DNA from 2 places in the Pontibacillus sp. ABV4_188 genome. Region 2 is predicted to be linked to the other one. Evidence: riboswitches for the same ligand, from Rfam matches in the RefSeq annotation. Region 2 holds a riboswitch; the other holds the start of a gene.
The links. Region 2 has a riboswitch for S-adenosylmethionine ahead of ACYX4O_RS16665 (methionine ABC transporter ATP-binding protein). Riboswitches for the same ligand answer to the same signal wherever they lie in the genome.
Positions count from the first base shown of each region.

Region 1: linked by a shared signal. The riboswitch ahead of ACYX4O_RS07100 (methionine biosynthesis PLP-dependent protein) and the one ahead of ACYX4O_RS16665 (methionine ABC transporter ATP-binding protein) in region 2 are both predicted to bind S-adenosylmethionine.

Region 1 covers NZ_CM149975.1:1,394,692-1,410,901, reverse strand. Annotated here, with positions in the region: gene nikB (nickel ABC transporter permease) at 1-107, opposite strand, end outside; gene ACYX4O_RS07110 (glutathione ABC transporter substrate-binding protein) at 177-1,778, opposite strand; gene ACYX4O_RS07105 (gamma-glutamyl-gamma-aminobutyrate hydrolase family protein) at 1,941-2,678, shown strand; SAM riboswitch class I at 2,746-2,853, shown strand; gene ACYX4O_RS07100 (methionine biosynthesis PLP-dependent protein) at 3,021-4,145, shown strand; gene ACYX4O_RS07095 (nucleoside hydrolase) at 4,272-5,219, opposite strand; gene ACYX4O_RS07090 (solute:sodium symporter family transporter) at 5,430-7,265, shown strand; gene ACYX4O_RS07085 (hypothetical protein) at 7,319-7,729, opposite strand; gene ACYX4O_RS07080 (CotY/CotZ family spore coat protein) at 7,932-8,486, shown strand; gene nhaC (Na+/H+ antiporter NhaC) at 8,709-10,109, opposite strand; gene ACYX4O_RS07070 (carbon starvation CstA family protein) at 10,395-11,840, shown strand; gene ACYX4O_RS07065 (divergent polysaccharide deacetylase family protein) at 12,136-12,879, opposite strand; gene ACYX4O_RS07060 (sporulation initiation factor Spo0A C-terminal domain-containing protein) at 13,015-13,545, opposite strand; gene ACYX4O_RS07055 (cellobiose phosphorylase) at 13,809-16,210, opposite strand, start outside.
Region 2 covers NZ_CM149975.1:3,244,998-3,261,207, forward strand. Annotated here, with positions in the region: gene sufB (Fe-S cluster assembly protein SufB) at 1-128, opposite strand, end outside; gene sufU (Fe-S cluster assembly sulfur transfer protein SufU) at 167-607, opposite strand; gene ACYX4O_RS16630 (cysteine desulfurase) at 597-1,817, opposite strand; gene sufD (Fe-S cluster assembly protein SufD) at 1,817-3,127, opposite strand; gene sufC (Fe-S cluster assembly ATPase SufC) at 3,146-3,931, opposite strand; gene ACYX4O_RS16645 (YuzK family famiily protein) at 4,260-4,400, opposite strand; gene ACYX4O_RS16650 (carboxymuconolactone decarboxylase family protein) at 4,641-5,000, opposite strand; gene ACYX4O_RS16655 (MetQ/NlpA family ABC transporter substrate-binding protein) at 5,088-5,957, opposite strand; gene ACYX4O_RS16660 (methionine ABC transporter permease) at 5,973-6,641, opposite strand; gene ACYX4O_RS16665 (methionine ABC transporter ATP-binding protein) at 6,631-7,662, opposite strand; SAM riboswitch class I at 7,780-7,885, opposite strand; SAM riboswitch class I at 8,083-8,186, opposite strand; gene ACYX4O_RS16670 (TlpA family protein disulfide reductase) at 8,270-8,680, shown strand; gene ACYX4O_RS16675 (thioredoxin family protein) at 8,856-9,185, opposite strand; gene ACYX4O_RS16680 (ribonuclease M5) at 9,182-9,541, opposite strand; gene ACYX4O_RS16685 (hypothetical protein) at 9,730-9,900, opposite strand; gene gcvH (glycine cleavage system protein GcvH) at 9,959-10,342, opposite strand; gene ACYX4O_RS16695 (arsenate reductase family protein) at 10,424-10,780, opposite strand; gene ACYX4O_RS16700 (acyl-CoA dehydrogenase family protein) at 10,942-12,726, opposite strand; gene ACYX4O_RS16705 (acetyl-CoA C-acetyltransferase) at 12,741-13,916, opposite strand; gene ACYX4O_RS16710 (3-hydroxyacyl-CoA dehydrogenase/enoyl-CoA hydratase family protein) at 13,936-16,210, opposite strand, start outside.

The DNA of each region.
Region 1 (16,210 bases), 1.9 Mb from region 2:
CTCGCTGGGTCACCGGGTATTAAGTGAACGAACATAAATGCAATTAGAGATATAACAAACAACAACGGAATCATACCCAATATCCGTTTCACACTATACTTCAGCATGAGCTCCCTCCTTTTTTTACGCATATAAGCAATGAAAGAGGCTGAGCTAATCGCTCAACCTCTTCTTGGTTATTCTGATACGATCTCTGCTTGTTTAAGGTCCATTACACCTGAAGAAAGCATCGTTAAGCCTTCAACATAATCTTGCTTTCCATAAAGGATGTCTGGTACTGCAAGAGGTACCCAAGGTGACTCATCCCAAATAATTTTTTGCGCCTCAGCGTAGTATTCTCCACGCTCTTTGTCATCAGCAGTGGATAATCCTTTTTGAAGCAATTCATCCACCTCTTCATTGTTATAGTAAGCTGTGTTGTAAGCGTCAGGAGGGAAGGAATTGCTGCTAAATAGCGGGCGCATACCCCAGTCCGCATCTGCTGTAGATGGAGACCAGCCTCCGTTATAAAGTTCTAATTCAGCATCTTCAGGGTTGTCCACTCCCCAAATTTTGTCGCCTAATGTTCCGCCTTCCATTGGTACAACATTTAATGTTACACCAACTTGGCTAAGCTGCTGTTTATAGAAGGACATCATTTTTTGTTTCAATGAGCTTGTACCGCCCCAGATCGTTGTTTCAAAACCATCTGGATAACCTGCTTCAGCTAATAATTCTTTCGCTTTTTCTGGGTCATATTCGTAAACGTCTTGTTCTTCGTAGTGCTGTGTATTTGGTGCGATGATGGATTTCGTTTGTGTTGCATAGCCATCGTAAACCACTTTAATGTATGCTTCTTTATCGATTGCATAATTCATTGCCTTACGAACTTTCGGATCTTTAAATGGTTCTTTCATTGTATTCATAGAGAAATACTTCACAACAAGAGATGGTTTCGTTTCAATGGAAACGCCCTCTTCTTCTTTCAGTGTTTCTACCTGGTTTGGCGCTACAGGGAATGCGAAGTCTGCTTCTCCTGTTTGAAGCATAGCTACCCGAGAACCACTTTCAGGTACTGGTTTAAATTCGATCTTGTCTACTTTAGGTAGCCCTTCCTCGCGGTACTCTTCATTCTTCTCAACCGTTAGATGATCGCCACTTTTCCACTCTACGAATTTGAATGGTCCCGTACCTGCTGGGTTACGAGCAAGATCTTGATTGCTTTGTTCTAAAGCTTTTGGACTAATCATGCCGGCAGCTGGGTGTGCAAAGTTATTCGGCATCGCGCCAAATGGTTCTTTCAATGTTACTTTCACTTCATATTCACTAAGGACCTCTGTTTCCTCAACGAGCTCAAATAAAGACGCACGGCGAAGCTGGCTCTCTGGGTCTGACAAACGATCTAAGTTTGCTTTTACAGCTTCTGCATTGAAAGGCGCTCCATCATGGAAGGTTATGCCTTCTTTTAATGTGAATGTAAATTCTGTTGAGTCTTCATTCGCGCTGTACTCTTTCGCTAGTACAGGAACGATATTTAAATCCTTATCAAACCCTAACAAGCCTTCATATATAGCAGACTGTGCAGAGTATGACTGATTGTCGTTCGTGTCGTGCGGGTCTAAACTAGTAAAATTACTCTCCACCGCAATCGTTAATCCTTCTTCACTAGAAGGAGGTGTTTTTTTGTCATTATTTTTTGATGATGATGTGTCTTCCTCTGTGTCTCCTCCGTTGCTGCAACCAGCTACAACGAGTACTAGAGTAAGAGATAAAACCGTAAGTATTCGTGAAAACTTCAAAAATAACTCCCCTTTGTAATTTTTTTAATTGATTATGAACCATTACACTAGCTATACTGTATTAGTATGTAATTCTTATCAAATTACTTGGATTTTATAATAGAAGTTTCTAGTTGTCAAAATAAAAGTTTTAAAAAAATTAACAAAAGGAGTCCACTTCATATGAAACCACTTATTGGTATATCAGGAAGTATTATTATAGATCAGGGTGGCCGATTCCCTGGTTACGACCGCGCTTATGTAAATAATGATTATGTTCAATCCGTCCTACGAGCAGGGGGAGTTCCGTTTATTCTCCCTGTTCTTGAAGATGATGAAACTGTTCGAGCACAAGCTTCAGGCATGGATGGGCTTGTTCTTTCAGGTGGACAAGATGTAAATCCACTCCTTTACAATGAAGAGCCTCTTCAGAAGCAAGGCTCCCCTTTCCCGGAGCGCGATCACTCTGAGGCGATCCTTGCAAAAGAAATGATTCGTCAAGGAAAGCCAGTTTTCGCTATATGCAGAGGCGTTCAAATCTTAAACGTCACTTATGGAGGTTCGTTGTATCAAGACGTATCGTATATGGATAAAGAAACCTTAAAGCATGATCAGTACAACAAACCGTGGCAAGAATCTCATACAATTACAACAGAACCAGACAGTGTAATGCGAGAACAATTTGGCGAGAAGACCATTACCAACTCCTTTCATCACCAGTCTATTAAAGAGGTCGCACCAGGGTTTAGAGCTACCGCATTCGCAGCCGATGGTGTGATTGAGGCCATAGAAAAAGAGGATGAAGAAGGATTTGTAATCGGCGTTCAGTGGCATGCGGAAATGATGACTAGAAAGCATGAACGAATGCAAAACCTATTTAACCGTTTCGTCCAGGAAGTCATTCAAGTTAAAAAATTCTGATACCTTGTTGCATGATAACGAGATTTTATGTATAGTATAGAGAAAATTATACCAAACACTTTCTTATTTCTTATTCAGAGAAGCCGAGGGATCTGGTCCGTTGACGCTTCAGCAACCTATCTTAAATGATGTGGTGCTCCTTCCAGCAAGTGATGCGTCACTTGAAAGATAAGAAGAAGTGCACCTTACCCACAAAAGGCTCTTCTTCTGAAGAGCCTTTTTTTAATGCCATGAATACGTTTATGCACTAAAGCACTGATGGGTGTCTGGCACCCTTTCACCCACTAAAGCATTGATGGGTGTCTGACACACTTTATTACACTAAAGGAGTGAAAAGATACTATGAGACGCTATCAGGTAGAAACAGAGTTTGCACAGACAGGGAACCGAAGTGAGAGTACAACAGGAACGGTTAATCCTCCATTATATTTATCAACAGCTTATCGTCATGCGGGTGTTGGGCAATCAACTGGATATGATTATGTTCGCACCGGAAACCCGACTCGTAATCTATTAGAGGATAAAATCGCTCAGCTTGAAACTGGGCGTGAAGGGTTTGCATTCAGCTCAGGCATGGCTGCCATCCAAGCTGTCTTTTCAACCTATGAACCAGGTGATCATTTCATCGTAACTCAAGATGTGTATGGTGGTTCTTATCGTTTATTTGAAACACATTTCAAGAAATTCGGACTCTCTTTCTCTTATGTGAGCGGGAGCAGCAAAGAAGAATTTGAAGCCTGTATAACGTCCAATACAAAAGGCTTCTTCATCGAGACACCTACAAATCCACTTATGCATCAAATAGATATAGAAGAAATGGCTGATTTAACCCAGAAACATGGGCTTCACCTTATTGTTGATAACACATTCTACACCCCCTATATCCAGCGGCCAATTGAACTAGGTGCTGACCTAGTCATTCATAGCGCCACCAAATATATCGGTGGTCATAATGATGTTTTGGCGGGGCTTGTCGTTGCTAAAGATGAAGACATTTGCACTTCTCTTCGTCTTGAACAAAATGGTTCTGGAGCTGTTTTATCTCCATTTGATAGCTGGCTTCTCATGCGCGGTCTGAAAACACTTCCCCTTCGCATGAAACAGCATGAACAAAACGCGAAAAACTTAGCCTCTTTTCTCTCGGATCATCCGCTCATTCAAGATGTACTTTACCCAGGTCGAGGTGGAATGATTTCCTTCCGCGTTAAGGATGAAGCGTTAGCACCTAAACTACTAGAATATTTTGAGCTTGTAACATTTGCTGAGAGTCTTGGCGGCGTTGAGACATTCATTACCTATCCTGCTACACAAACACATGCAGACATACCAGAAGAAGTTCGTTCTAGTTACGGAGTCTGCAATCGGCTGCTACGTCTCTCTGTAGGAATTGAAGCGATTGAGGACCTTACAACTGACTTCCAACAGGCTCTTGAAAATGCAAACCAACACCTAACCACAACAAACTAACCAAAAAACGTGCCACACACGCGTCACCGCTTTAAAAGACTGACGCGTGTCTGGCACCCTCTATGTCTTTAAAGCAATGAAGGGTGCCAGACACCCTTCATTGCTCTAATGCACGAAAACCACATGTTAGACTTTCCCGATCATGGTGGTTGCTACTTCTGTTATAAATGCAGGGTAATCGATGTCTAGTAATATTTCACAATAGTTATTATAGTCTTCGTTTACTTGAGGTTGATCTCTGAAATCTGCAACACTTACCCCGGTGGTCAAGTAGGAAGACTCTTCAACGGTGACGTTACGCTTTACACTTTTAAATAATGAAGGATTTGTAACGTAAACAATTGTTAATAAATCATGCATAGGAGCTCCGTTTAGAGAAGGTTTTTGTTTCTTATAAAAGTCATAGTAAGGCTCGTATAATTGACCAATTAAGGAGCCAATCTCTGTTATAGATTCAGTTTTAATACTCTCTACTAGACTAGGCGTTATAATTCCTTTCTTAGAAACATTTAAGGAGATAAGTACAATTTTATTCGGTCCTGTATTATCTAAAACAACGTTTGCTGCAACAGGATCTCCAAAGAAATTTGCCTCCGCATAAGGAGTCACATTGCCTGGCACTAAAAAAGCCCCTCCCATTATCACCACTCTAGTCGTGTTCTTCATCCTCTCAGGAGAAATAATATAAGCCATCGCCAAAGACGTAAGGCGCCCCATATTCACAATGACCAGATCCTCTGTTTCATCGATGATCTCAAATACTTTGTCAAAATTATATAAAGTGAATTTCTCAATTTCCGTTTGGATATTACCCAAGCCGCTCATTCCATGAATCTCCTCATAATACGTAGGCTCATCCCCGGAAAATGATCTAGCAGCGCCACTGATCAGAGGAATATCCTCCATCTTCAACTGCTTTAGAACATAATAAGCGTTTCGTGTAACCTTCTCTTTAGAAACATTCCCAAACCCAGCCACAACCCCAACGACACGAATGTCTGGATGATTAAATGCATACAAGAGCGCAAACGTATCGTCCACTCCTATATCCGTGAAGATCAGCACATTTTTCACACCAGACCCCCTTCTTTTCTTGTCATCTTTTTTCACTTTATGTTTTTATTTAAAAATCGTGATAATCACCTAATTTCAAGCATAAAATTACTATCATTTCAAGTAGTAAAAAAGAACTATTTTTCACGATAACTTACATCAATATGTTTCTAATATACCTTTTAAGGAAATGAGAGGATTAAGTTATTATTTAAAAAGGATGGATGCGTTATGCAACAATCAGGACTTTGGCTTACAATTGTTTCTTGTATTTTATTCATGGCTATGGTCGCTTACATATCTTACAGGAAGACAAAAGGGAGCACTTCAGATTCTGCTGGTTATTTCTTAGCGGGACGTGGGTTAACCGGAACCGTTATAGCCGGTTCCCTCCTCTTAACAAACCTTTCAGCAGAACAGCTTGTCGGTCTTAACGGACAAGCCTTTCGTACAAACTTAACAAACATGGCATGGGAAGTTACAGCCGCTTTTGCAATTGTACTTCTAGCTCTCTATCTTTTACCTAAATACATGAATGCAAATATCACAACACTACCTGAGTTTTTAAGTAAGCGTTTTGATGAAGGGGTACGACGTTATACCGTTATTCTCTTTATGTTAGGATATGTGTTCGTCACCATTCCTTCTATGCTTTACTCTGGTGCTCTAGCCGTATTGAAACTCTTTGACATTCCTTCATTATTAAACTTATCTTATACTCAATCGGTGTGGTTAATCATTTGGGTGATCGGAATTATCGGTGCTATTTATGCGATCTTTGGTGGATTAAAAGCGGTAGCAGTCTCCGATACGATTAATGGAATTGGTCTCTTAATTGTCGGTGCAATTGTCCCAATATTAGGAATTATCTCATTAGGGAATGGTGAATTCTTTAGCGGTGTTCAGACGCTAACAACAGAAAATCCCGAAAAATTAAACGCAATCGGGGGACCCAATGATTCTGTACCATTTGGCACCATCTTCTCTGGTCTACTATTTGCGAACATGTTCTACTGGGCAACCAATCAATACGTAATTCAGCGCACACTAGGTGCAGGAAGTTTGAAAGAAGGACAAAAAGGGGTCATCTTCTCTGGTTTCTTTAAACTATTAGTACCTTTCTTTATGATGATTCCAGGTGTAATCGCCTTCCATCAATATGGAGGTGAGTTGCAGTCAGTCGACTTAGCTTATCCAACACTTGTAGCAAATGTTCTTCCTTCTTATATGAACGGCTTTTTCTTAGCTGTATTACTTGGAGCTGTATTAAGTTCCTTTAACTCTCTGTTAAACAGTGCATCTACAATGTTTGCTTTTGATATCTATAAAACAAGTATTAATAAAAATGCTACAGATGAACAAATGATTCGAATAAGTAAATGGGTTGGAACCGTTATCGCGCTAGTAACGTTCTTTATATCACCTATGCTTTTAAATGCTCCAAATGGGTTATGGGACCTTATTCGCAAATTTACCGGGTTCTTTAACATTCCAATTATTACGATTGTATTAATGGGCGTATTAACGAAGAAGATTCCAGCTTTAGCAGCTAAATCCGTGGTGATCTTCCACGTATTTGCGTATTATTTAATGGTATGGGGATTCGAACAGTTATTCGGATTAACGGTATCCATTCACTTCATTCACATCTACGGTATTCTATTTGCTATTGAGCTAGCCATGATGCTGATCATAGGATTCGTCAAACCAAGGGAAACAGCTTACGAAATGCCACACAACCCTAGCGTAGAGATGACACCATGGAAATATGCCATGCCTACTTCCATCTTCTTGTTCGCTTGTGTCGGCCAAACCTATATCGTGTTCTCCCCTATTGGAGTAGCTTATACTGAAGGCATTGTTTCCTCTTACTTCTGGCCAGCAACCGGAGCGCTTGCAGTGCTCACCGTTATATGTATGTTGTTCAGCTTAAGAAGCTGGAATGAGAAATATATGAAATCTACATCTTCTACTAGCTCTCTAAAACAAAAAGGTAAAAACCTTAAAGAACAATGGGGAAACTCCTCCTCAAATGACGGAGTCTATTCCTCTTCTCAGGAACAGTAAATACTCACTGAACCAAAAAAAAGCGCTGATCCCCTAAGGATCAGCGCTTTTTTCTACTTAGATAAAGGTGAAGCTTCCACAACAGAAGACGTAGCGTCCTCTTTCCGACTTACATAAACACCGGCAATTAATAAAAGTGTAGAGATGAGGAAGATGTACATCCCTGTAGAAGCTAAATTTACTCGTTCCCCTAAGATATTCCCCGACTTACTGACCATATAAGCTATGATAGATACAGAACCGCCTATACCGCTCCCATAGCCTGAGAATAAACGGATCGACCTTCTTCTTAATACTTGGAAAACAGGATATACAAAGAAAACTAAAAATATATACCCTTGCTGCTGAAAGCCATTTTCAGATAAGATTCCTGCGTCGATCCATGTAAAGAAAAATGATAGAACCGCCATAGCTAAAGCAAGTAGAATTAGCTTACTCCCTCTACTCATCGTATTTATATGCATCTTCCCCCATCTCCTATCCATTAGTTCCTTTTGCCCATTATACCTAAGTTTACATAAAATACAAAACTCGCTTTACAACTAGACTAATTAATAGGGTACAACCGTACATTTTAATAGTTCTAAAGACAAACCCCTATACCAAAAGCATTGACCAACATACTCTATTAGTACCTTCGGGTAATCTAAAAAAGGAGCTGAGTTTATGAGTTGTTGTGGTAAATCTGGTAATAATCGTTGTGTTTGCGATAAGGTGAGAGAAATTGCAAGAGTACAAGACGCTGTAGACAATAACTGCTGTGAGAGCGGTTCATGTCACCGTGCCATTGAAGATCTGGTTTCTCCTACAGGCGGGGACGGCAGAGACACGATTCCGTTCGTACTTCTATGTGGTTGCGAAAACACATTTGCAGGTCTATTACCTTACTTTGCGTGGGGTGTTAAAAAGTTTAACGGCTGTTCTGCCCTTTACCCTTCTCCATTCTTCCGTGTAAAACGATTCGTTGAAGGCAAACGTTGCTGTGCGATTTTAGAACTTCTATACCCTGAACGTTGCGACGGTCATTTGTTCAAGTATAGCAACTTTTACCGTACCGGTATCTGTGTAGAAGTTGACCTTAGTAAGTTCACAGGCATCACTTGCTTCCACCCTGTAGCTGCATTAAATGCTAGCGAAGCAGACATGGATGCTGGCGCCGAGTTGGTTCAACAATTAAAGGCTGACCCTTCCATGATGGGTTCACTATCTTCTGAATACTAATCTAATCCCCATGTTCTCCTTTCTTTAAAATACGGAACGGGCAAACCACTTCCCTGGTTTGCCCTTTTTTCATAGAGTACTTCTATTCACTAAAGGAAAGAAGCGTGCCAGACACCCTTCTTTGCGTTAATACATTAAATAGTGCCTGGCACCCTTCACCGCTTTAAAGCTGCACATACTAAAAGCCCGCCCCTTTGGGACAGGCTTTTAGTGGTTGTTTATTTATACCGTTTGTGCTGTATCGTTTGGATCTTCTTTCTTCCACATAAACTTGCCCGTGTACCCATAAATAAGCGCAATAATGATCGAAACAAAGCTCATCCACATAAATGGAAGATACGAAAATGTTGAAATCCCTAATGTTGCGGCCATGTAAATACCGTTATCTGACCACGGCACCATGCTTGAAGTCATTGTTCCGCCTACTTCTGTGTTTCGGCTCAATGTATCTCGTCGATATCCTAAAGAATCATAACTTCTTTCCATAATCTTAGGGGTTAAAATCAGCGATACATACATAGCACAGCCAAATACGTTCGAGAAAAATCCAACCAGTAGCGTTGAAGAAGTAAGACTACCAGCAGATTGGATCTTATTAATGAACGCATCCATGATAACCTGAAGTACTCCAATCTTCTCAAGCAAACCGCCGAATCCTAAACCAAAGATAATCACGACAATGGAGCCTAGCATACCGCTAATACCGCCGCCAGCTAAGAGCTCATTGATAAAGTCAATATCTGACGTGATAGTAAATCCACTATACGCTGTGCTAATTGCATCAGCCAGTCCCATCCCTTGAAAACCAAGAGCCCAGATGATACCTAGCAATGCACCGAATGAAATGGTAGGAATAGAAGGCTTCTTCATTACCAATAAACTAATAACGATCACAGCGGGCAGTAACATAAAGGCGTTAATATTAAATACGTCTTTTAGTGAAGCCATAATCGAATTCACTTTATCAAGATCAGCGTCACCGCCTCCATACATAAATCCTGCAATTGTAAACAGGATGCCTGTAATAACAAAGGCGGGAACGTCTAAATAAAGCATTGATTTCACGTGTTGAATGACGTTTACTTTCGACATCGAAGCTGTCAAAACTGTACTATCTGATAACGGAGATAGTTTATCTCCGAAATAAGCACCAGAGAGAATAGCACCAGCAACCATCGGGAGCGGCATTCCAAGACCTTCACCGATTCCCATCATGGCAATTCCAGCTGTACCCACTGTACCCCAGGAAGTTCCTGTCGCAAGGGCCGTAACAGAACAGATTACAAGCGTCGCTAGTAAGAAGATAGCAGGATTAATAAATTCCAAACCATAATAAATGAGTGTCGGAACAACACCACCTGCAATCCACGTTCCAACTAACGCCCCAACAGCTAACAGAATCAGCACTGCTTCAAGGCCATTTGAAATTCCTTTAATCATCGCAGCTTGCAAATCATCATACGTGTATCCAACTAGCAACCCTAGACCAATGACAACAAATAATGAAATAAATAAGGCCAACTGAATCGGCAATTCATAGATTGTAAATGAAAATACAATCGCTAGAAAGATCGTTAATACACTAATAACCTCAAGCAATGAGGGTAATCTCGCTTGCCCCATTTTCATCCTCCTTTAAAAAAGCCTTCCTTGTTAACAAAGGACGGCCGTTTCGTATAAAAATTCATTCATATCGAGGAATTATACCATAAGATAGAGCGACAAGAATCTATTTTTTGAAGAAAGTATAGATTCTTATTATTGAAAGCATTTACAATTATCAACCTTCCTTCTTTACTCGTGAGAAAAATAAGATAAAAAATGAAATTTTCAGAAAAAGGGTTGTTTATGTATAACAATCCGTATAGAATACATCTTATCATTCAATTTTCGAGAGGAGGCTAGGCGATGGTTACATTTTTTGCATCCATCATGTTACTACTATTAGGTTATTTTGTTTATGCAAAGGTGGTGGAACGAATTTTCGGGATTAACGATGAGTCCCAAACCCCCGCTTACGCACACAACGATGGCCTTGACTATATGCCAATGAGCTGGTGGAAAGCGAGTTTAATTCAACTCTTAAACATCGCCGGCCTTGGACCGATCTTCGGCGCAATAATGGGAGCTTTATACGGGCCAGTTGCTTTTATCTGGATTGTAGTGGGATCTATTTTTGCAGGAGCCGTTCACGACTATTTCTCAGGTATGTTATCCATACGACATAACGGAGCACAGTATCCTACCATTGTTAGAAAGTACTTAGGAGAATACGCAAGTTCCATCATCAATATTCTATCAATCGGGCTTATGATTTTAGTGGCTGCGGCATTCACAGCAGGACCAGCCCAGCTTATGGCTGAAGTGACACCTCTTGGGTTTATGGCATCCCTACTTGTCATCTTTGCCTACTTCTTAATCGCAGCCGTTTTGCCGGTGAACAAAATTATCGGGAAAGTTTATCCAATATTCGGGGCTATCTTAATCTTCATGGCTGTATCGATCGGAATCGGGCTATTTTTCTTTGATAATCCAATTCCAAATCTAACTGTACAAAACTTACACCCAAAGGAACTGCCGATGTGGCCGCTTCTTATGGTTACTGTTTCTTGCGGAGCAATCTCAGGGTTTCATAGTACACAAAGTCCAATTTTAGCTCGCACACTGAAAAAAGAAAGCGAAGGTCGTAAGGTATTCTTCGGCGCAATGATCGCAGAAGGCGTAATCGCCTTAATCTGGGCAGCTGCTGGAATGACATTCTTCGGTAGTACAGGCTCGCTGCAAGCTGCTCTTGATGCCGGTGGCCCAGCAGGTGTTGTAAACGAAATCAGTACGTCAACTCTTGGAGCATTTGGCGGGGTACTTGCTGTAATTGGCGTCATCATCCTTCCTGTTACAACAGGAGACACAGCACTTCGCTCTTCCCGGATGATGCTTGCAGATTTAATTGGACGAATTCGTAAGAAAGAGTTAACAGGTAAACTAAGCACCCTCTTCTTAATCGTTCCTGTCGCTCTTCCTACATTCTTCTTAACACAAATTGATTATAGCTTCCTTTGGCGTTATGTAGGCTGGTCAAACCAGGTCGTTGCAACCGTCATGCTATGGACCGCGGCCATGTATTTGTTACAAAACCAAAAATTCCACTGGATCTGCTCCATACCAGCCCTATTCATGACAGCTGTAGTAAGTACCTACATCTTCTACGCACCAGAAGGTTTCGGACTATCTTACACCGCCTCCATGATCATCGGCTCCCTCTTCTGGCTAGCCGTAGTAGCATGGTTCGTCATCCAGGTCTTGAAACAGAAAATACACAAACCTGCCGTAGACGTAAACCAGCACGCAAGTTAATCTAAAAAAGCACACAGCGCTCCATTAGCAAAGCATAGACTAGACTGAGCTAGAGTAGAGAAAAAAGGTGTCAGACTTCCTATTGAATTAAGGAATTTGGCACCTTTTTTATGGCAAGTTTAACACCGCTCCTTAAATTTGTTAGGAATTATGCAGATATTTCGTTTGTTTTCGTTACTGCAAATATGTAAAAGGTGGGCCTGGAAACTGCGAGACTCCCGTGGGCAGAAGAGCCTAGATGAGACCCCAGGTCCGCCTTATACTCACCCAAAGTTAACGGAAACCATTCCTCCTATCAAGGCAATAGATCAGACAAGGGAACAATATCGGCCTTACTTTTAAAAATCGGAATAAATTCGCTCAAAACAGAAACCATCTTCTCCCCCGCAATCCCAACATGCCCAATAGCAATAAGTTCCTTTCCCTCCACTAACCCTTCCTCCACTCTCTTCGCCTGCTTTTTCATATGCTCAATCGAATACACATGATCTAAAAAGATTTCATTCTCTAAATAAGGCACACCTAATTCAGTCGCCAACTCAGGGATAACACTACTTCCTGTAGTTTTACTATCCAAATAGTAAAGTCCATGATTCTTACACTCTTCAAGTACAATCCGCATCACCCGTTCACTTGCTGTTGCTTTAGAACCCATATGATGGTTCATCCCTACCGCATGTGGGACAGCATGAATCGCATCATGAACACGCTCTCTAATTTCTTCATCGGAAAGGTCTGTCGTAATCGCACCAGGACCTAGCCAACTTCTCTTCCCTTTCATAGGCTCCATCGGCATATGAACGATGACTTCATGACCCAAGTAATAAGCACGCTCTGCATCCTCAGCAGTTGTCGGCATAAAAGGCATTACGGCTACAGTCAACGGCACCGGAAGCTCTAGCATTGCGTCCGTGCCCCCCATATCATTCCCAAAGTCGTCAATTACAATGGCAAGTTCCTTCCTAGGTCCCTCAGCCCTTACAGCCGTTATTTCACTCCAACTTACCAGTAACGCTAAAACACATACCATCACTCTCATAACCATCTCGCCTTTCCAGGGTATAGTTCCCTTATCTTTTACGAGAAGGTTCTGTTACATTCTTGCCAATTTAACAATAGCTCTACGACTTATGGAAACACAAAAAAAGGACCCTCCATGAGCGGTCCTTTTATGTTACATATTTACTTCCTGATAAAGGATACGCTCACCGGTTCTGTCTTTATGAATCTTGTCCACAAGAAGTGTAATGAGCAATCGGTTAGAAGGTTTTTGTTCAAATACCTGTTCAGGGCATTCTAGCCACTGGGAAAATAGACTACTGCTCCCTCGTTTCCATGCTTGTTCGATCGCATGACGAATGGCGCGTTCGACCCTACTCGATGTCGTTCCATAAGCGTTGGCGATCTCAGGGTAAAGAGCCTTTGTCATCTTCTGTAAGTAAATGGGGTCCTCGAAGACAAGCGAAGCAGCTTTTTGGATATATTGGTATCCTTTGATGTGTGAAGGAACTCCTATTCGTTGTAAGTAATGAATGATAAGCCCACTAACCGGAACACCTTCTAGGTCCTCTTGAGAATCTCGTTTTCTTGATTGATTATGTTTAAGACTTTCTACTTCGTCTTCTAGTTCTCTAACTTTCGTTTTCAGCCCTTGCATATCGTATAATAGTTGTTGTACAACTGTGCGAATTTGTTGTTCTGTCATAATCTAACCCTTTCTACCCTCTTTGTACACTAGTTCAAATGTTTTAGATACTATGTATGATGAATTTCCTCAATGTTCCATTATGCAAAACCGTTACTATTTTATCATATTTTATGTAAGTAGAGTGTTGTTTTTCCATCATTATTGCAAATTTACACTATAAAGCATCTTTACTTCTATCCTCCTACCTATATATACGACATTAGAACCAGTAAGTTTCAGATAAATCAAAAAAAGAGCTCCTAAAGAGCTCTTTTCAAAAATTATACAAGATACACCGTAATTGAAGTCGCTTTACCTTCTCTTATTGCTTTGGCATGAGATCCTTGTATCTCTTGTCCTTTAAGGGTTACTTGTTCACCATCTTCATACACAATCACACTTTGTTTGACGGTTACTCGGTCATCACCAAATGTATTCTTCCGCTCTGGGTTGATATAGGTCACTTTTGTCTGACCCAAGAACGTAAAGGATACTTCTCCTTCATCTGTAAACAAATCACCTTGAAGAATAGGAGAGAATACTAAACATAATTCACCATCCCTCATAGTGAAAGGACCTCTCCCCATCATCATGTATTTCCACATACTTAAGAATTCAGCCGTCGATCCGCTTAACCTGGCCACAAACCCTTGCCCATGCAAAGTAGGATCAGGGTTAACAGAACTTGCAATGAAAGAAGAATTCTCGAGTGTGCTTCTTCCATAAACCGCTGGATCTAAGAAAGGCACCAGGCTATCATGCATTTCTTCATAAAACTTGTCGTATAATCCAGCCTTTAGTAAAGCTAATAAATATTTATACGACATATGAAGGAAGACAGATTCTCGCTCTAGCCAACCTGGTGTGAAAGCTTTAATACGACCAATTTCATTCGACTGCCCCTCTAGACTCACAGAAGTCTTAAACATATGAATGTCTTGATCATACAGGTCACTCTGACGAACGAGATCGTGGATGTCCTCTGCATCGTTCATTACTTTCATTGCCCTTGCAGGTCCTTCAAGAAAAGCTGGCAATACATGTGTGTCCCATTTTTTCACGTCAACCCGGTCGTAACCGCCTTCACCTTTTGCTCCTTCTATAATCTCATAATCTGAAGCTTCATAATAGAAGTAAGTGGGATAAAGACCTTCTCCGAATTTCTTAGCCTTTTCAATCCCTTTTTCAACTTTATTTAAGAAATGAATGAGTGCTGTAAGGATATTGTCATGGTCTACAGATTTTTCTTGTCCATCAATTCCGAAATGGATAGATTCTCTGTATGCCTCACGAAGGGAAGCAACACGATCCCAATATTGGATGTTTGTTATCTCTCCATCTTCCCACAGGCGCACATTCTCATATACTCCATGCAGAAGTGTATGCATCTCTACTGGAATCAGAATCCCTTGGTCGACTCGTTTTAATGAAGAAATAAGGAATGTTAGGAGTCTTTTCAGTTCAAATGTTTCACTCATGCCAGAACCTACCAATCCAGGTAATCCATTAAGCGCGTCATTCCACCCTGGCTTGTTCGCCTCCATCTCAACGCCCATTCCCTCAGCATCTAATAAAGAGAATTTGTTAAGCGCTAATGATGCGAGCTTCACGATTAACGTTGTTTCATAAATTTCGCCTTTGCCATTGTTCGTTCTCAACCAGTTCGTGTCATTACGACTAATGCCTAATTGATTTTCTTTCTCTTCATCTTCATGAACAGCTTCGTATTGTCTTACACCCTTAGGGGTTAACACATACTTCTCTTTTCTTGGAGCAATACGAACCGGACTATCAAAGAAACGATAACGATCTTCTTTAAACAGTAGTCTTTCTGCTTGATCTGGATAAATTGATAAATAGTTATCGATCAAGTCCATGTTATACGTCCAGTGATCTACCCAGTATCCTTCACCGAAGCTTGCTTCCATTCTTTGTTCAGCATACTTTAGAACAGAGGTAAACACCTCTTCTACATCACCTTTTAGTTTGACTTCTTCGTCTTTTAGGAAGGTCATTAACTTCCCTGGGGTAAAAGGTTGATCTAGTAGAGCATCAAACTCTTCTTGCTTGTTTACAACGTTTTCTTGTACGAGCTTCACTTTATCTTCAGCTTTAACCTCAAATTGACATCCTTCTACTAACAAAGGATTGTATCCGTCAGCTTGAATAAAGTTCATAAACATGCGCACGTTGAACGAACCGACTTTCGGGTTGAAGTAAAGGTCGTTACGACGGTTTTGATTCATATCCCTGAAGTTTCCGTTCCCTTGTGAATAGTATTCAGGAGCTAGCTTAAAGAAGTTATAGTCCCTTTCAAGGTCTCCATGCTTTCTTGAATACACATGATAAATAAAGCCCTCCCCTCCATTATCTAAAACAAGAGGTAACCCTCCCCGAAGGACATTATCAAGGTAACTTTGACGGCAATACTGATCAAATATTGGGGATGAGGTCTTCGTTTGAATGGCACTCGTTAGATCTTCGGCAAGTAGTCTTGCTTCTTGTTGCTTCTGATCGATAAATTGTGTTTGTGTTAGCTTATCTTGTTTTCTATGAATCTTCTCAGCATCTGATACGTGTCCAATTAATGTGTTAAGATGTAATGTTCCTCCCTGATTCAGCGTTTTCTTCACAGCCGAGAAACCACATGGAACCTTATTGGTCGCACGCTGAACAGTACTTA
Region 2 (16,210 bases):
TCTTCTTTCTGTCTAGAGATCTCACGTACAATTTCTTCAGTCAGTCCTCGCTCTGTGCGGAAAATCGAAACGTCTTTGTCATGAAACCCGTACTTATACTCGCCGACCTCAGGTGCTTTTTTAGCCATCGGTCAAAACCTCCTTTAGGTGGTATATCACAAAAACTTTATTCCTTTTCGTCTACACCTTTTTCCATCGCTTTCCAAGCTAATGTTGCACATTTAATTCGTGCAGGGAACTTAGAAACGCCTTGTAACGCTTGAATGTCGCCTAATTCTTCTTCCATCTCCTCACTTATATCTTTCCCTTGCATGATATCAGAGAAAACATGAGACATTTGAACGGCTTCATCTACGCTTTTACCTTTAATGGCTTGCGTCATCATAGAAGCAGAAGACATAGAAATTGAGCAACCTTCTCCGTCAAATTTAGCTTCTTGAACAATACCATCTTCTACTTGCAGCTGAAGCTGAATGCGATCGCCACAAGTAGGGTTATTCATATCTACAGTTAAATGGTCTCCTTCAAGAGCCCCTTTATTACGAGGGTTCTTGTAGTGATCCATAATCACTTGTCTGTATAGCTGGTCGAGATTATTAAAAGACATCTCCGAAAAACTCCTTTGTCTTTTGTAATCCATCGACAAATGCATCGATGTCTTCTTCTGTATTGTATACATAAAAGCTCGCGCGAGCCGTAGCTGATACATTTAACCATTTCATTAATGGTTGAGCACAGTGGTGCCCAGCGCGTACAGCAATACCTTCTGCATCTAATACAGTAGCAACATCATGCGGGTGAACATCATCTAAGTTAAACGTGATCAACCCAGCACGATCCTCTGGTCCATATATGGTAACACCGTCTATGGTTTGCAGTCGATCCATTGCATATTGAGCTAACCGTTTCTCATGAGCTTCAATCTCATCAAGTCCCACTTCTTCTAAGAAATCTATCGCAGCTCCGATTCCAATAGCGCCTGCAATAATAGGTGTTCCACCTTCAAATTTCCAAGGGAGATCTTTCCATGTAGAATCATACAATCCTACAAAATCTATCATCTCCCCACCAAATTCAACAGGTTCCATATTTTTAAGGAGAGCTTTCTTCCCATATAGAACACCAATGCCTGTTGGGCCTCCCATTTTATGTCCGGAAAAGGCGAAGAAATCACAATCTAAATCTTGCACGTCAATACGCATGTGCGGGGCACTCTGTGCACCATCTACTAGCATAACCGCACCATGGTCATGTGCAATACTAGCAATTTCTTTAATTGGATTGATTGTTCCAAGTACATTTGAAACGTGCATCATTGCTACAATCTTCGTTTTGTCCGTAATGGTTTCTTTAGCATCCTCTAAAGATATTGTTCCATCTTCTTGAAGAGGAATGTACTTAAGGGTAGCTCCAGTAGCTTTTGCCGTTTGTTGCCAAGGAATAATATTGCTATGATGCTCCATTGGGGTAATGACGATCTCATCACCTTCTTGGAGATTACTTCGTCCGTAACTATAAGCGACAGTGTTAATAGAAGTTGTTGTTCCTCTAGTGAAGATCACTTCTTCGGTGCTGTTAGCATTAATAAAGCGACGGACTTTCTCACGGGCACCCTCATAACCATCCGTAGCTCGCGTACCTAGCGTATGAACTCCCCGGTGTACGTTAGAGTTATAGCCTCGATAGTACTCATCCATTGCCTCAATAACAGATTGAGGCTTTTGAGATGTTGCTGCACTATCTAGATAAACCAGTGGATGTCCGTTTACTTCCTGATCTAGAATCGGGAATTGCTTACGAACCTGGTTGATATTCATTAATAAACTTTCTTTTCAATCACATCACGTAATTGATTCTTCACCGCTTCAATTGGAAGTTGATTCACAACAGGTGCTAGGAAACCGTGAATAACAAGACGTTCTGCTTCATGTTGTGGAATACCGCGACTCATTAGATAGTAAAGTTGCACAGGATCAACGCGACCTACAGAAGCAGCGTGACCTGCTGTCACATCATCTTCTTCAATAAGGAGGATCGGGTTCGCATCCCCACGAGCTTTATCACTTAGCATTAGAACACGAGATTCTTGTTCTGCGTTTGATTTAGAAGCGCCGTTTTCGATCTTACCAATTCCGTTAAAGATCGAGCTAGCACTTTCCTTCATAACGCCGTGCTGAAGGATATACCCATCTGTATCCTTACCATAGTGAACAATTTTTGCAGTAAAGTTCTGCTTTTGCTCACCGCGACCAACGGTTACCGTCTTCGCATTGGCATGAGCACCATCACCCATTAGATACGTTACATTTTCAGATACTGTGTTACCATCGTTCATCTGACCAAGTGCCCACTGAATCTGAGCATCACGTTCAGCTACACCACGACGGTTCACGTAAGTGGTTGTACCTTTAGCAAAATTGTCAACTGCTCCAAAGGAAACCTTAGCGTTTCCTTTTGCAATGACTTCTGTAACAATATTTGCAACCGTTTCTTCTGCTTCATTGTCACTGATATAGTTCTCAACATACGTTACAGAACTTCCTTCTTCAGCTACCACAAGAATGTGGTTATAAAGCGCTGCTTCATCATCTTCTTGCCAGAAAATAGACTGAATTGGTTCTTCAATGACTACGTTCTTTGGAACATATACAAATACGCCACCGTTCATAAGTGCTGCATGAAGAGCTGTTAGACGATTCTCATCAACCATAACACCATCAGTCATGTAGTATTTTTGAACAAGCTCACTATGCTCAGATAGTGCAGTAAAGATATCTGTAAATACAACACCTTTATCTTTTAAATCTTGAGATAAAGAAGCATATGCAACCGTATGATTACGTTGAATCACAAGGTTTTGGTCTTCTTTCTCTATATCAAGAAAACTTTGGATTTTCTGCGGTAATTCTTCTAGTGAAGAAATGGTTTGACCTTGTGCCTCATGTTTAAAACGAGAAAAGTTCCATTTATCAATTTTCGTTTTATCTGGCTTCGGCATTGGGAGCGCATCAGCTTGTTCCAACGCGTTTACACGAAGGTCTGTCATCCATTTAGGTTCGTTTCGTTTCTCTGAAAATTGGCTGACATATTGTTTATCGAATGGAAGTTGTTGTGTTTCAACAGTCATGATATCCCTCCTAACTGATTACGCTTCTTGACCTACTGTTTCGTCTTCAATGCCTAATTCTTGCTTAATCCAGTCGTAACCTTCTTCTTCAAGACGCTTAGCTAATTCAGGACCGCCTGATTTTACTACGCGGCCTTGCATCATTACGTGTACTTGATCCGGAGTAATATAATCTAATAGACGCTGGTAGTGAGTAATAATCAGGCAACCAAATGCTTCGTCGCGCATTTTATTAATTCCTTTAGAAACCACTTTAAGTGCGTCGATATCAAGACCGGAGTCAATCTCATCAAGGATTGCAATCTCTGGCTTAAGCATCATAAGCTGAAGAATTTCATTACGCTTCTTCTCACCGCCTGAGAATCCTTCGTTTAGGTAACGCTGAGCCATGTTCTTATCCATTTCTAGTTCATCCATATTTCCGTCCATTTCTTTGATGAACTTCATAAGGTTAATTTCATCGCCTTCTTCACGACGAGAGTTGATGGAAGAACGAAGGAAATCTGAGTTTGTTACTCCACTGATTTCACTTGGGTACTGCATTGCTAGGAAAAGACCAGCCTGAGCGCGCTCGTCCACTTCCATTTCTAGTACGTCTTTGCCGTCTAAGTGAATGCTTCCACCTGTGATCTCGTACTTAGGATGACCCATGATTGCAGATGCAAGCGTAGATTTACCTGTTCCGTTTGGACCCATGACAGCATGGAATTCGCCACCATTTATTGTAAGGTTTACACCCTTTAAGATTTGTTTACCTTCAATTTCTACATGAAGATCTTTAATTTCTAGTGTTGATCCTGCCATTTTGATACCTCCAATATGGTTTCTAACTATCGTAAATTAAGGATACATAAAATGTATCGATTCTCAATCTATTCTCATTACAATTTTAAATCATTTCGAAAGTAATATCAACTTTTTACCACACGCTGTAATAAGTTCTCACTATTAAGATAGTAGAAACCTAGTTCGCGTTACACGCATAGGTTTTGCCAATTAACTTCCTTATATATATAGTAACAACAAATCCTTAAGAAAGAAAACCACCTGCACCTAGAAGATTGAACAAAAAAATAAGCAGGCGAAAGCTCCGCCTGCTTCAATTTATTAAGTAACGCATTATAAACAATTTTTATCGATGGATTTGCCGATCAACTTCTGCTACAATTTGCCGACTTGCTTGGTACTCTGCTTCCCTACGTTGTTCCACTTTCAAACGTTGGTCAATTCGGCGACTATACTCCTGATAGCCCATTCCGTGAGACTGATGCATCGCCTTTTCCATCTCACTTGTGTAGTTTAAGTTCAGTTGGTCACTAATAGTGAATCCATCCCTTCAATTGTTTTCCATATTACTTTAGCATAAAGCTTATTCCCAGAACAAAGGGCATATAAACTCAATTTAGATGATGGAATAACAATTATTAGAAGGTGAATGTGATACCTTTCCATACCCTATAATACATCGAATTTCCTTCTGTTTGCTTAAATTTATTCAATATTTAAATAGATGTTAGTGTAGTTCTTGAATACTCTCATTAACAAGGGTTACTGCTTGACTCAGGGCTGCTCCTCCACCAAAGGCCGCTGCCACGCCACACGCTTCCATCATCTCTTCTTTTGTAGCTCCATTGTCCAGACATCCCTTTGAATGGTAAATCATACAATACTCATCTTGAGCAACGACAGCAATAGCTAAAGCCATAAGCTGCTTATCTTTTTTTGAGATTTGTCCTTCTTTAAAACAAGCCTCTGAAAACTCACTAAAGTGATGAGCTAAGTCTGGCATCTCTTTTTGAAATAATCCCATACCATGCTTGTACGTGAATAAAGCTTTTTCCGTTGAGTTTTGTGGTTGATGCTGTTGATCCATAAAAAATCCCTCCCAGGATAAAAGTAACTACCACTATTATGAGCGATGAGTTTACATTCTATCCAAGGAGGGGTAGGATGATCATAATTATTTCACAGGTACGATAGCACCTTTGTATTCTTCCTCAATAAAGGAACGGATTTCTTCAGATTGAAGAACTTCTAAAACGGTTTGTAGTGCTTCACTATCTTTGTTTTCCGTTTTGCTAACAAGAAGGTTAGCGTACGGAGAGTCATCCCCTTCAATAAATAGGGAATCTTCGGTAGGATTTAAACCTGCTTCAATTGCATAGTTCGTGTTAATAGCCACTAGAGCATCCTCTTCACGCTCATAGTTTTGTGGAAGAAGTCCTGCGTCTACATCCGGACTGAACTTTAGGTTTTTAGGGTTTTCAGCAATATCGTCGATTGTTGCTGATTTCTTTTCAACGCCTTCTTGTATCGTGATAAGACCTTGTGTTTCAAATAAGGAAAGAATGCGTCCATGTTCAGATTCAGAACGACGCATGATAACTTCTGTGCCTTCTGGAATCTCATCTACGTTTGTAATATTTTTAGAATAAACACCCATCGGTTCGTTATGAACTGGTCCAAGGCTTGTGAAATCATATTCAAACTCTTCCTTTTGCTCGTTTAAATATGGTGTGTGTTGAAAGTAGTTAGCATCAATAGCGCCACTAGCTAAATCTTTATTAGGAAGAATGTATTCTTGATAAGTTTCAATCTTAAGGTCAATTCCTTTATCCTTCAGAATCGGTTTTGCTTCCTCCAAGATCTCGGCGTGAGGAGTACTAGATGCACCAATAACCACTTCCTCTAGTTTTTCCTCAGAATTGCTTTCCCCGCTCTTATTCTCTGTTTCAGATCCATTGCTGCTTGATTCATCCTCTGCTGAGCCACATGCTGCTAGCGCGAATATGAATAATGCACTAAGAAAAAGTTTTAAGAATTTTTTCATCGTGTAACTCCCCTTTTATCGTTTGTCTAATTTGTTTGATATAAAGTCTCCAACGAATTGGAATATGAAAACAATAATGACGATTAAAATTGTGGCTAAGAATACGACATCAAAGTCCCAGCGTTGGAACCCTTTAAGATAGGCCAGATCACCAAGACCCCCGGCTCCTATGACACCTGCCATAGCTGAGTAGCTAATTAAGTTAATAGAAGTAACCGTAATACCTGAAACTAAAGCTGGCATCGATTCTGGAAGTAAGACTTTAAAGATAATGGTAGAGGTCTTAGCTCCCATAGACTTAGCCGCTTCTATTACACCTTTATCTACTTCTTTAAGAGCAATTTCAACGAGACGACCATAAAATGGTGCCGCTCCAATAATTAAAGCAGGAAGTGCCGCATTAGGTCCCCTTATTGTCCCAATCAGAAATTCTGTGAACGGGAATAAGAGTAAAATTAAAATAATAAACGGAATGGCCCTGAACACGTTCACTATCGTTGCCACTATAAAATTCAATGGTTTGTTAGCCCATATATTTTGCTTTGATGTTAAATAAAGTAATAAACCTAGCAACAATCCTAAAATGAATGTTCCGATTACAGAAAGAGCCGTCATGTACAACGTTTCTTCCGTAGCCGTTACCAGGTCCTCTACATTTGCGTTTGGAAACAACTTATGAAACATGATGATTCACCTCTACTTGCACGGACGTTTCGGAAATATATTGGATTGCCTTATTGATATCTTCTTCTGCCCCATCCATATGAACATAGAGCGTTCCATAAGCTCCTTTACTGGTTTGAGTAATCTTCCCTTGTAAAATGTTAAAGCTAACAGAAGGAAATTCTCTCGATACCTCACTAATTAAAGCTTGGTTTGTTTTCTCACCAACAAAGTGTAAACGAACAACTTGTCCAGTTTGATACTGAGCTATGATGGTCTCCACTGCTTCATCTTGGTCTTGGTCTCCCATGATTTGTTCTACAAATCGTTTCGTTACTTTCTCTTTCGGATGAAGAAAGACATCTAATACATCGCCTTCTTCTACAACTTTACCTTCTTCCATCACCGCTACCCGATGAGAGATTTTACGAATAACGTGCATTTCATGAGTGATTAAGATGATCGTTAAATCTAACTTTTCATTAATATCAACTAACAAGTCTAAAATCTGATCGGTTGTTTCAGGGTCGAGGGCAGACGTTGCTTCATCACACAGCAGAACTTTTGGTCTGTTAGCAAGGGCTCTTGCTATACCTACCCGTTGCTTTTGTCCACCACTTAGTTGGGATGGATATGCATCTTCCCTGCCAGCTAGCCCGACTAACTTAATCAGTTCATCAACTCGTTCTTGTCTTTCCTTTTTTGGAGTTCCTGCAATTTCTAAAGGAAACGCAATGTTTTCTCGTACTGTACGAGACCAAAGGAGGTTAAAATGCTGAAATACCATCCCAATCTCTTGTCTAGCCTTGCGGAGACTCCCTGCTTTTAAACTTGCTATATCTTCACCATCTATGACGATTTCACCGCTAGTAGGATCCTCTAATCGGTTAAGCAGTCGAATAAATGTACTTTTACCAGCACCGCTATACCCGATCACTCCATAGATTTCTCCTTTTTCAATGTTCAAATTAACATCATCAACCGCTTGAACTTGTGTGGTCCCAGATTGGAATATTTTCTGTAGATTCTTGATTGAAATCACGGTTGTTCCTCCTTTTCAAATACAAAAAAGTTTCAGGAACTTTTCTATAAGCTCCCTAAACAAAAAAACCTTACTATCCCACAAGAGGACAGAAAGGTTTATATAAACCGATTCGTCCTCTCATCTGTCTAAGCCATGCTTAGCAGGATTTGGCACCTTTCAAACATAGTTTGATGGTTGCCGGGCTTCAAAGGGCCAGTCCCTCCACCTCTCGTGATAAGAGTAAAATCCTTTATTCAATTAACGCTTTAACTCTTTTAAGTCTAGAAAGAATTCTAGCACGCGCTTCAACATTCAGTCAATATAAAACTTTCACTCAATTCTTTCATCTAAAAGATTCTATAAGCAAATTACTATTAAGGAGCTCTTCGTCAATAAAAAAACGTTTCCCAAAGAGAGGGAAACGTTTGTACGCACGCTCTCTTATCATTCAAGGCTCACGCCTTGCAGGAATTAGCACCGTTCCTATAAAGGATGGTTGCTGGGTTTCAAAGGGCCAGTCCCTCCACCTCTCCAGATAAGATCTGAAATCGATTTTAAGTTAAATTATATGTTAGCATGGTGATATTAAAGTAGTCAATTCAAATTAATTAAGGAGGCAACGGACATGCAAGCACCTCACTTTAAGCTCCCTGCAATAGATGGCACCCATTATGATTTGGAACAAGACCTTGGAAAAATCATCGTACTAACCTTTTGGGCTTCTTGGTGTCCCGACTGTTCAAGAGATCTTCCGAAGAAAGAGCAATTCTTTCAATCCTTAAATCGTGAAGACCTCAAAATGTTAACGATCAACGTAGCCGGAAGAGAAGGAAACACAGAAGAAGGCGTGGCATTTGCCCACAAATTCCTATCTCAACCTACCCTAGTAGATCGAGGTACTGAGGTATTTGACCTTTACGGAGCTACAAGATTACCAACAACAGTGGTCATCAACAAACAGGGCCAGATTGAAGCCACATTCGGAGACGAAGCTGATGTAATGGAAATTATGAAAACAATTGGTACGTTAATATAAATAGCAATAGCTTGAACAAGGGCTCTTTTTTGTGTAGTCCTTGCTTGACCAGTCAAAGTTCGATCTTTTCTCTACATTGAATGACATGATTCACTAAATTATTTCTCGGGAAATCTTCATTCGTCATCATTCTCATGCAGAAATAAAGGCTGTCCTACTATAGGACAGCCTTTATTTATTGATATTGATTCACTTTTTCATAGAGATAAGGTACTGATTGAAATGCATAAATCTTTTCAAGAATCATACCTTTTTGGACGATTAAAAGACATGGAACACTCTCTATTTCATATTGGTTCATAAAATCAGGGTGAATTGCTGCATTCAACTCTCTAAACTCAGTTCCTTTTACTGCCTCTTCTAATGTCTCAAGCATCCTTCTAGCCAAATGACACGTCCCACAAAAAGGACTATGAATAAAAAGAAAATCAACATGGTTTTCACTCTTATTTAGCTGCTCTAAAGGCCTGTTGGTTAAAGTTTGCAAAGAATACCACCTAACTATGTTAAGAAGATCGGATCAACCGATATGCTTCTGCTCACCAAAGCTTGGGCTAACTCAGGCTCAGGCGTCGCAGCCACTTCTCTAAACGAACGATCTATATAAATATGCTCAGCGTGGGGAAGTTCGAATGATAGTTGCTTCCGTAACTTATGGCCTGAATGATCTTCATCCACTAATATAAATACATCTTTATGATCCAGATCATAATCAAGAATGAGCTGTTCCAGCCGTTCTACGCCTAGCGTCCCATTTGTGCATATGATCTCAACATCCTCGTTAATCACTTTTTGGATTTGTTGTTTATCAGTTTTCCCCTCTACGATAATCACTTTTTCAAGTGCACTGATTTCGTTCATCGCAACCACCTGTCTTTTTTCCAACGTAAGTGTTTCTTATTACTATATGTGATTCGGTCCGAGAATTCTCACTTTATAATAAAATTAATAATAAATAGGCCACAATCTGATATAAAATACTTTTTCTATTTGAAAAGGGGGATAAATTTGTATAAAGAAATGGCAGTGGAACCCCACTGCCATCACCCTTAACACCAACCATTTTCATCATCGCAATCTACATACTTATCAACTCGTGAAGGATCACTTGTCCCTCTCCAAGACTGATTCTGTTGTACTTGCTTAGTGGTGTTTGTAACCTTCATACCCGTTCTTGATGCAGAACGGCTTCTCGCTGAGGAAGACTGTTTTTTCTCCATCTTAGTTCACCCCTTACACATAAGGTGTCCTAGGATAGACCAGAGTATGATACCAATATTAGTCTTCAGCGATCATTTCTTGATATTTGTCAGCAGTCATCAATTTCTCAATTTCAGATTGATCAGATGGTTCTACAATGATCATCCATGCTTTTTCATATGGAGCTTCGTTAACAAATTCTGGGCTGTCATCAAGCTCATCGTTGATTCCAACAACTTTACCAGAGATCGGTGCGTAAAGTTCAGAAACGGTCTTAACAGATTCAACGCTACCAAAAGGCTCATCTGTTTCAATTGTATCTCCTACTTCAGGTAGTTCTACGAATACGATATCGCCTAGCTCTGATTGTGCGTGATCCGTAATACCGATCCGTACTTTGTCTCCTTCTACTTTCACCCATTCGTGTTCTTCTGAATAATACAATTCTTTTGGTACGCTCATTCATAACCCTCCATTTATACTTTTACATTCTTAATGTATTAAACACGGCTCAAAGAGCCAAATGTTTTGATTATCAGTGATCTACTTCCAAGTATTTTCAAACGTTTCCTCTTTAAACCCAACTGTTACTTGATTTCCATCTGTTACAATTGGACGCTTAATTAACATACCATCAGAAGCTAACCAAGATCTCATCTCAGCTTCACTCGCGTCTTGAAGCTTGTCCTTCATGCCGAGTTCACGATATTTCTTGCCACTCGTATTGAAAAACTTCTTTGGTAGTAAACCACTCTGTTCGATTAACGTTTTCAATTGCTCTTCAGATGGCGGATGTTCAACAATATGTACTGTTTCGTAAGAGATGTCTTGATCATCCAACCATTTCTTTGCTTTTTTACACGTACCACATTGTGGGTACCAGTAAACCGTTAACGCCATAGAAGGACCTCCTTTTCTGTAATATGTGCCCTTATTTTATCATATTTTACTGCAGCTTCCTAATTATTAGACACACAAATATGATGTGATTGTTAAGCATATCCCATAACAAAACCCTCCCCTAAGTTCGTATATAGGAGAGGGTTTTAATGATTTATAAATTAAAGAACGTATTTCTCTTCTTGAATAACTTTTGCTGCAACTTCACGCTTCTTCTTAATAACGTTTGTTGGAGTATGACGTGTGAGTTTGCGAAGTGCTGATAGCATCATTCGTAAAGAATCGCCTTCTTCACTTGCAATTAATGTTTCTTTAGCATGAGCTTCAATGCGATTAAATGATTCTTGCGTGTACACTTGGGTCATTGCTACCTTATGCATATTCTTCTCTTTACCGCTTGATTGGATCGCTTTCTCTGTTCGAAGGATAGCAGATTCCATATTGTAGATCTCACCTACGATGTCTGCAATATTAACTAGTATTTCTTGTTCTTTCTCAAGCTTTTCGCCAAATTTCTGAGCAGCCAATCCTGCTGCTAAGAGACCGATTTTCTTAGCGTTCTTTAACAAGTATTTCTCTTGCTCTAACGTTTCTGTTCCTGGCTCTTCTGGCATCATCATCATAAGCTCTTCCTGAAGAGTTTGAGCTTTCTGAAGAAGAGGTAGTTCACCTTTCATTGCTTTCTTTAAAAGGGTACCTGGTACAATCATACGGTTGATCTCATTTGTACCTTCGAAAATACGGTTAATACGAGAGTCCCGATACATTCTTTCAACTTCATATTCAGCCATAAATCCGTACCCGCCATGGATTTGCACCGCTTCATCCGTAACGTAATCCAGTAGCTCTGTGCCAAATACCTTCGTCAATGAACACTCAATCGCGTACTCAGCAATCGCTTCTGCTATTGCCTTGCCGTCTTTTAGTTGTTCGTCGCTCAGTTTACCCATTCTTTGTTCGAATAAGCCCACTGTACGATAAACAGCACTTTCGTTGGCATACGTATTAGCTGCCATTGTTCCAAGCTTTTCTTGTGTTAACGGGAAGCTAGAGATCGGTGTTTTAAACTGCTTTCTTTCGTTCGCATATTTAACAGCTAGTTCAAGAGCACGTTTGGAGCTACCTACGCCACCGATCGCCAACTTGTAGCGTCCAACATTTAAGATATTAAATGCGATCACATGCCCACGACCGATTTCCCCTAAGACATTTTCTACAGGTACTTCCGCATCTTCTAAGACCAGAGTACGGGTGCTTGAGCTCTTAATGCCCATCTTTTTCTCTTCAGGCCCTGTTGAAACTCCTTTATAATCTCTCTCAACAATAAAGGCTGTGAATTTATCTCCATCAATCTTAGCGTATACAACAAATACATCCGCGAATGCAGAGTTTGTAATCCACTGCTTCTCTCCGTTTAATACATAGTGCGTACCTGCATCATTAAGCTTAGCCGTTGTTTTAGCACCTAACGCATCAGACCCTGAGCCTGGTTCGGTTAGTGCGTACGCTGCGATTTTTTCACCTGTTGCTAGTAGAGGCAGATACTTTTGTTTTTGTTCTTCATTACCAAAGAAAACAATTGGCAAAGAACCGATCCCTACATGGGCGCCGTGTGTGACTGAAAAACCACCAGCTCTAGAAAATTTCTCTGTGATTAAGGAAGAGCTAATTTTATCTAAGTTAAGCCCCCCATATTCTTCAGGTACGTCCACACCTAGTAAACCCAGTTCTCCGGCTTTCTTGAGTAAGTTTACAGAATGCTCAAATTCATGGTTTTCTAGGTTCTCGATTTTAGGAACAACTTCTCCCAAAACAAAATCTTCAGCTGTCTTAGCAATCATTTTATGCTCATCTGTAAAATCTTCCGGCGTAATAATATCGTCTGCCTGTAAATCTTCAACTAAAAAGCTTCCACCTTTAAATACTCTTTCCTTCGTTTCACTCATCTTGGTTTCCCCCTTTAAATAAGTTCAAAGACTCCGGCAGCACCCATTCCGCCACCGATACACATTGTGACAACACCAAATTGTTCATTTCGACGCTTCATTTCGTGAATCAAACTAAGTGTTAACTTAGTGCCAGAACACCCTAGAGGGTGCCCTAATGCAATAGCACCACCATTAACGTTTACCTTCTCTTCATCAAGACCAAGTTCACGAATGACTTGAATAGATTGAGAAGCGAATGCCTCATTTAACTCAAACAATCCAATGTCTGACTGACTTAATCCAGCAAGCTTAAGAGCTTTCGGGATCGCTTTCACAGGCCCTACACCCATAATCTCAGGCTCTACACCAGCAACAGCAAATGAATGGAATTTGACAAGAGGCTTCAATCCTTGTGCTTCTGCCTTTTCTCGGTCCATAACCAGTACAGAAGCCGCTCCGTCACTCATTTGAGAAGAGTTTCCAGCTGTTACAGAGCCTCCTATTGAAAAGGCAGGTCGTAACTTAGCAAGAGCATCCATACTCGTACCGCTACGGACACCTTCATCAACACTAAAAGTTACTTGCTTCTCGTGCTGCTTGTTATCAGCGCCTACGAATCGTTGCAAAACGTCAACAGGGACAATTTCATTTTCAAACTTTCCTTCTTGAATGGCGCGAGCCGCTCGTTCATGACTTCTAACGGCGAATGCATCTTGTTCCTCTCTTGATATACCGAAGCGCTTTGCAACCTCTTCTGCCGTATACCCCATGCCCATATAATATTCAGGTGCATTTTCGACAAGTTTCACATTAGGCTTTACAACATGCCCCGGGACAGGTACTAGACTCATAGATTCTGCCCCGCCAGCGATGATCGTATCACTATAACCAAGCATGATTCGCTCTGAAGCATAGGCAATTGCTTGAAGACCACTTGAGCAATAACGATTAATCGTTATACCAGGCACATCATTAGACAGTCCTGCTAAACCTGCTATGTTACGTGCCATGTTCGTACCTTGTTCAGCCTCTGGGATAGCACACCCTATAATAACGTCATCGATATTGCCGTCGTATCCTTCTGCACGCTTAAGCGTCTCTTGAATTGTTAGAGCGGCCAGGTCATCTGGGCGCGTATTCCGAAGCGTTCCTTTATTGGCTTTTCCAACAGGTGTCCTGGCACCTGTAACGATTACAGCTTCCTTCACAATACTTCCCCCTATCTGTTTAGTTGCGTAGTGGCTTTCCTTTTACTAACATGTGTTGCATCCGTTGCTGAGATTTCGGCTCGCCAACTAAACTTAAAAATGCTTCTCTTTCCAAATCCAATAAGTACTGTTCATCAACAAGAGTTCCTTGTGAAACCTTTCCGCCAGCAAGCACATAAGCAAGCTTTTGGGCAATCTTGATATCGTGTTCAGAAGCATATCCACCAAAGCCCATCGTCTTAGCTCCTAGGAGCATCGTTGCGTAGCCCGCTTCACCTACTACAGGGATTTTCTCGCGCTTAGGAGCTTTATAGCCCGCTTGTGCTAGACCCAGAACTTTTTGTTTTGCATCGTGAATCAAGTGATCCCCGTTTACACTGATTGCATCTAATTGGTTAAGAAAACCTAGCTCTCTAGCTTCCTCTGCGGAGGTTGAGACTTTAGCTGTAGCAATCTTTTGGAAAACATCATTAGTGACTTTTTGTAAGTCAAAATCTACTGATTTTGGGATCCCTTGCAGATGTTTAATGTACAGCTCTTTATTTCCACCACCACCTGGAATGAGTCCTACTCCAGGTTCAACTAGACCCATATATGTTTCTTGGGAAGCTTGAACTGCACTTGCTGGTAGCGTAACCTCTGTTCCCCCACCAAGTGTCATACCAAATGGTGCAGCTACTACTGGTTTATTGGAATACTTAATATTCATCATGGCTTGTTGGAATTGACGCACAACCATTTCGATTTCAATAAAGTTATAATCTTGCGCCTCCATTAAAATCATTCCGAGGTTTGCACCTACACAGAAATTCTTCGCTTGGTTTCCAATAACAAGCCCTTTGTAATTTTGATCAACTTCTTCAACAGCGTAGTTGATCATCTGAATAATATCTAAGCCGATTGCATTACTCTGGGAGTGGAACTCAAGAAGCGCAACGTCATCCCCTATATCAATAAGACTTGCGCCCTTATTGCTTTTAATAACTCCATGAACTTCTTTATGTCGTTTTAGATGAATTTCTTTATCATTAAACGATTGTTGTTTGTAGTCTCCATTATGATAGAAGTAAACGTTTCCATTTTCCTGTTTATAAAACGATGAGACTCCCTTAGCTAGCATGTCCTCTACCCATTGCGGAACCTCTTCACCTTCTTCTTTCATACGAGCTACTGATTTTTCAACGCCGATTGCATCCCACATCTCAAATGGCCCTAGTTCCCAGCCAAATCCCCATTTCATGGCATCATCAATAGAAGGGATATCATCAGCAATTTCACCAGCTAATTGAGCAGAATATATCAGAACAGGTTTGACTACATTCCAAACGAGATCACCAGCGCGGTCTCCTTTAGATGAAACAAGTGCTTTAAGTTTCCTTTTCGGTCCTTTTTCTTGCTTCACCATTTCTGTTGCTTTTGTCTTTAATTTCTTACGGTCAGTATACTCTAGAGTTTCAGGGTTTAACTCATAGATCGCGCTGCCGTTTTCCCCTTTTTTCTTCACGAAAAATCCTTGGCCAGCTTTAGCACCAATCCACCCTTTTTCTTGCATCGTCTTCATAAATGCGGGAGGGTCAAAGACATCTTTTTCTTTTCCTTCTACTTGATCGTACACATTTTTAGCTACATGTAAAAAGGTGTCGAGTCCTACCACATCAAGAGTCCGGAATGTAGCGCTCTTAGGCCGACCAATCATAGGACCTGTTACAGAATCAACTTCACCCACACTGTATCCACCATTTATCATCTCTCTTACCGTAACGAGCAAACCATATGTTCCGATTCTGTTTGCGATAAAATTCGGGGTGTCCTTAGCTTCTACGACCCCTTTACCTAAGACGTCTTCTCCAAACGTTTTCATAAATTGAAGAACCTTAGAGTCCGTATCCTTTGTTGGAATAACCTCGAGTAATTTTAAGTAACGAGGAGGATTAAAGAAGTGTGTACCAAGGAAATGCTTTTTAAAGTCATCTGATCGTCCATCTGCCATAGCCTCAACTGAGATTCCGGATGTATTCGAACTTACAATTGATCCTTGTTTACGATATTGGTCTACAGAAGTAAAGACTTTTTGCTTAACCTCTAAATTCTCAACCACAACTTCAATAATCCAGTCCATTTCTCCTAAACGCTCTAGATCATCTTCAAGGTTGCCTACCTCTATAAGATCTAAATTGTTTTTACTCGTTAAAGGAGACGGCTTTTGCTTTAAAAGACCTTGTTTACCAGATTGGCTTATTCGGTTTCTTACTTGACGATCTTCTAATGTAAGCCCTGCACTCGCCTCTTTAGCT